Regions from separate parts of the Streptomyces sp. NPDC001502 genome, predicted to be linked through region 1. Evidence: riboswitches for the same ligand, from Rfam matches in the RefSeq annotation. Region 1 holds a riboswitch; the other holds the start of a gene.

Region 1 (2,194 bases):
CCCCGGCGGCGCGCGGCGGCCGCCAGCAGGCCGCGTACCCAGGCCTGCGTACCGCAGTCGTGGACGACGACGGAGGCCCCGGAGCGCAGGATCCGCCACAGCCCCCAGTAGTGCGCGGCGCGCACCAGCGGCCGGTACACCGCGTACGGCAGCGCCGCGGGCATGCGGCGCTCCCAGCGCTCACGGGTGTCCTGGGAGTCCACGGCCCCGCCCTCGGCGGCCGCCCGCTTGATCAGCGTGCTCTTGCCGCCACCGGGCAGGCCGGACACCACGACGATGTCCCCGGCCGCGAAGCCGAGCCGGCGCGGGGCGCGCGCGGCCGGTCCGCGCAGGTCACGTACGAGGCCGAGGCCGGTGTCGGCCGCCCGCCCGCGCCCGCGGGCGCCGCGCTGCGCGGGTACCGCCTCCACCGTTCCCGTCGTCGTCACCACTCCGAATCTCCGCACAGTGTTCGCCTCCCCCGAATCGGGTCACCAGGACCCTTGCCCACTGAGTGTAAAGAGACGGTAATCCGGCGGCCCCGGTTCCGGTCCGGCCCTTCGGAGGGCCGTACGAACTTTCGGACCCCGCCGCCCGATCTCGGGCATGGCGTGCAATGATGTGCGCCATCTGGACCAACTGCATACCGGCCGCTTGAATCCGCGCGGGAGAGTCCCGGCACGCCGCAAGGCCGTGCGCGGGCGCCGAAGGAGCAAGAACCTCCCTTGAATCTCTCAGGCCCCGTACCGCGTGGATGAGGCAGATCTGAAAAGCGAGCTGCTGCGCAGCTCCACCCAAGGTGCAAGTCGATGAGAAGAACCGGCGATCTGCGGATCGGCGGAACTCTCGGCGAACCTCTCAGGTTCCGATGACAGATGGGGAGGAACGTCCTCGTCATGTCATGTCGATGCCCTGGGACCCGGGAGCCACACCCATGAGCACTGCCCCCCGCCTGACCGCCCTCGATGCGCTGCACCGCTCGCTCGGTGCGACCATGACCGACTTCGCGGGCTGGGACATGCCGCTGCGGTACGCCAGCGAGCGCGACGAGCACAACGCCGTACGCACCAAGGCCGGTCTCTTCGACCTGTCCCACATGGGCGAGATCACGCTGACCGGCCCGGAGGCCGTCAAGGCCCTGGACCACGCCCTCGTCGGCAACATCTCCACCGTCGATGTCGGCCGCGCGCGCTACACGCACATCTGTCAGGAGGACGGCGGGATCGTCGACGACCTGATCGTCTACCGCCTCGGCGAGACCGAGTACATGGTCGTCGCCAACGCCTCCAACGCCCAGGTCGTCCTGGACGCCCTGACCGAGCGCGCCGCCGGCTTCGACACCGAGGTCCGCGACGACCGCGACGCGTACGCGCTGCTCGCCGTGCAGGGCCCGGAGTCCCCGGGCATCCTGGCGTCCCTGACCGACGCCGACCTGGACGGCCTGAAGTACTACGCCGGCCTGCCGGGCACCGTCGCGGGCGTCCCCGCGCTGATCGCGCGCACCGGCTACACGGGCGAGGACGGCTTCGAGCTGTTCGTCGCCCCCGAGCACGCCGTGGAGCTGTGGCAGGCGCTGACCAAGGCGGGCGAGGGCGTCGGCCTGGTCCCGGCCGGCCTGTCCTGCCGCGACACCCTGCGCCTGGAAGCGGGCATGCCGCTGTACGGGCACGAGCTGACCACCTCCCTCACCCCGTTCGACGCGGGCCTGGGCCGGGTCGTGAAGTTCGAGAAGGAGGGCGACTTCGTCGGCCGCGCCGCGCTGGAGGCCGCCGCCGAGCGCGCCGCCACGAACCCGCCGCGCAAGCTGGTCGGTCTGATCGCCGAGGGCCGCCGCGTCCCGCGCGCCGGGTTCCCGGTCGTCGCCGACGGTCAGGTCATCGGCGAGGTCACCTCCGGCGCCCCGTCCCCGACGCTGGGCAAGCCGATCGCGATGGCGTACGTGGACGCGGCGCACGCCGCGCCCGGCACGTCCGGCGTCGGCGTCGACATTCGCGGTACGCATGAGCCGTACGAGGTCGTGGCGCTGCCGTTCTACAAGCGGCAGAAGTAGCCCCACGCACCACGTCCGCCGTCCGGGAACCCGTACGGCGCCGTCTCAGTACCCAAGACCGCAGTTCGTATCCACTCCCCCGCATCCAGGAGAATCAGGTCATGAGCAACCCCCAGCAGCTGCGTTACAGCAAGGAGCACGAGTGGCTGTCGACCGCCGAGGACG
Region 2 (2,194 bases), on a different contig from region 1:
CGGGTCTGCAGCGCGAGGCGGTACGCCTTGTTGCCGTCCGCGTCCACGGAGACGCCGACGAGGCGGCCGGGCAGCGAGCGGGCGTGCTTGTCCTGGACGGCCATGTAACCGGCGTGCGGTCCGCCGAAGCCCATCGGGACGCCGAAGCGCTGGGTGGTGCCGACGGCGATGTCCGCGCCGAGCGCACCGGGGGAGGTGAGCAGGGTCAGCGCGAGCAGGTCCGCGGCGACGGCGACGATGGCGCCGAGCTCGTGCGCCTGGTCGATGACCGGCTTGATGTCCCGGACGGCACCGGAGGCACCCGGGTACTGGACCAGGACGCCGTAGATGCCGCGCTCGGCGACCTCGGCCGGGATGCCGGCGGACAGGTCGGCGACGACGACCTCGATGCCGATCGGCTCGGCGCGGGTCTCGATGACGGCGATGGTCTGCGGCAGCGCGTCGGCGTCCACCAGGAAGACGTTGCCCTTGGACTTGCCCACGCGGCGGGCCAGGGTCATGGCCTCGGCGGCCGCGGTGCCCTCGTCGAGCAGCGAGGCGCCCGAGGTCGGCAGCCCGGTCAGCTCGGCGACGACCGTCTGGAAGTTCAGGAGCGCTTCGAGGCGGCCCTGGGAGATCTCCGGCTGGTAGGGCGTGTACGCCGTGTACCAGGCCGGGTTCTCCATGACGTTGCGGAGGATCACCGGCGGCGTGAAGGTCCCGTAGTAGCCGAGACCGATCATCGGCGAGAGGACCTGGTTGCGGTCGGCGAGCGAGCGCAGCTCGGCGAGCACCTCGGCCTCGGTACGCGCCTCGGGCAGGTCGAGCGCGTCGGCGGTCTTGATCACATCCGGGACCGCGGCGGCGGTCAGTTCGTCCAGGGAGCCGTAGCCCACCTGGGCGAGCATCTTCGCCTGCGCCTCGGCATCCGGGCCGATGTGGCGCTGTTCGAAGGGGATGCCTCGCTCCAGCTGGGAGAGCGGAATGCGGTTGGCGGTCATGTACGGAGGCCTCCTGGTCGTATGACCTGCGAGGGGCACCACGGCGCGGGCACCCGGACGGCCTCCCCCTCTGTCATCTGCACCTGAGAGTTTCACCGGAGTCACGGGGGTCTCCCGAGAGTTCCGGCTTTCACCGTCGGTGAGGAGGGGGACCGGCACTGCGCGCCCGGTACCCGCCCTGCTTTCCAGAGTGGCCTCGTCCGTGCGGTACGTATGCCTGAGAGATTCCGGGGAGGATTTGCTCCTTCGGCGCCTCCGTCTTGCTCACTCGGAGGACTCTCCCGCACAGGGTCGACAGCCGTTCACCAGGGTACCAGCGAGGATCCGGACCCTCCCCGAGTGGCCTCCGCTGCGGATATGCACTTCTGTAGTCATTACGGAGCAGTTGCGACCTTTTGGAGGGACCGTGCAGACCGACATCGATCCGCGCAGCCTGATCGGCCGCAAGGCGTTCGACCGCAATGGCACCAAGATCGGCACGATCGACGAGGTCTACCTCGACGATGCCACGGGCGTCCCGGAGTGGGCCGCGGTCCGGACGGGGCTCTTCAGCCGGGACGCCTTCGTCCCGCTGGAGCCGAGCGAGCTGGTGGGTGACACCCTGCGGGTGCCCTTCGAACGCGCCCTCATCAGGGACGCCCCGGACTTCGGTGTCGGGCGCCACCTCTCCCCCGAACAGGAGCTGCAGCTCTACCACCACTACGGACTGGACACGACGCTGCCCTCGGACTTCAACCGCGACTTCGGCCGCCTGGCGGGGGACGAAAGCTAAGGGGTGTCCTCCGGATCCGCGTCGGCCCCCACCAGCGGCAGCGGCTCGGACGGCTCCAGCTCGGGGTCGTCCACCCGGAAGGTCCGCACCCGGCCGGGCTCCGATCCGGGCTGCTCGAACCGCACGGTCACCCGCCCGACCCCGCTGCCCTGCACCCATCCGGGCCCGTACACGGCATGCCGTACGTCGCTCCCGGCCGCCCAGCGCCGTTCGGGGGCCGGCTCCGGGTCCCCGGGCGGCCCGGCGGCCCCCTGGGCACCCTCGGCCGCCGCCTCTGCGGCACCGGCCGCCACCGCTTCCCCTCCGGCCCCGTCCGTCCTGTCCGCGCCCTCGGTCCCGTCCGCTCCGTCGGTACCATCCGCCCCGTCCGGCTCAGCGGCGAGCGACTGCGCGAACAGGTCCTCCTGCGTGTAGTCCGCCAGCCCGCTCACCCCCACTCCCA

What was found. Region 1 has a riboswitch for glycine ahead of gcvT (glycine cleavage system aminomethyltransferase GcvT). Riboswitches for the same ligand answer to the same signal wherever they lie in the genome.
Region 2: it holds a riboswitch for glycine, as region 1 does, so the genes downstream of both, gcvP (aminomethyl-transferring glycine dehydrogenase) here and gcvT (glycine cleavage system aminomethyltransferase GcvT) in region 1, are expected to answer to the same signal.

What each region holds. Positions count from the first base shown of each region.
Region 1 is NZ_JBIAVW010000004.1:431,342-433,535, reverse strand. Features, by position in the region: gene ACFY0D_RS09195 (AAA family ATPase) at 1-428, opposite strand, end outside; glycine riboswitch at 635-738, shown strand; gene gcvT (glycine cleavage system aminomethyltransferase GcvT) at 914-2,029, shown strand; gene gcvH (glycine cleavage system protein GcvH) at 2,131-2,194, shown strand, end outside.
Region 2 is NZ_JBIAVW010000020.1:154,209-156,402, forward strand. Features, by position in the region: gene gcvP (aminomethyl-transferring glycine dehydrogenase) at 1-980, opposite strand, end outside; glycine riboswitch at 1,176-1,274, opposite strand; gene ACFY0D_RS30140 (PRC-barrel domain-containing protein) at 1,387-1,752, shown strand; gene ACFY0D_RS30145 (DNA polymerase IV) at 1,749-2,194, opposite strand, start outside.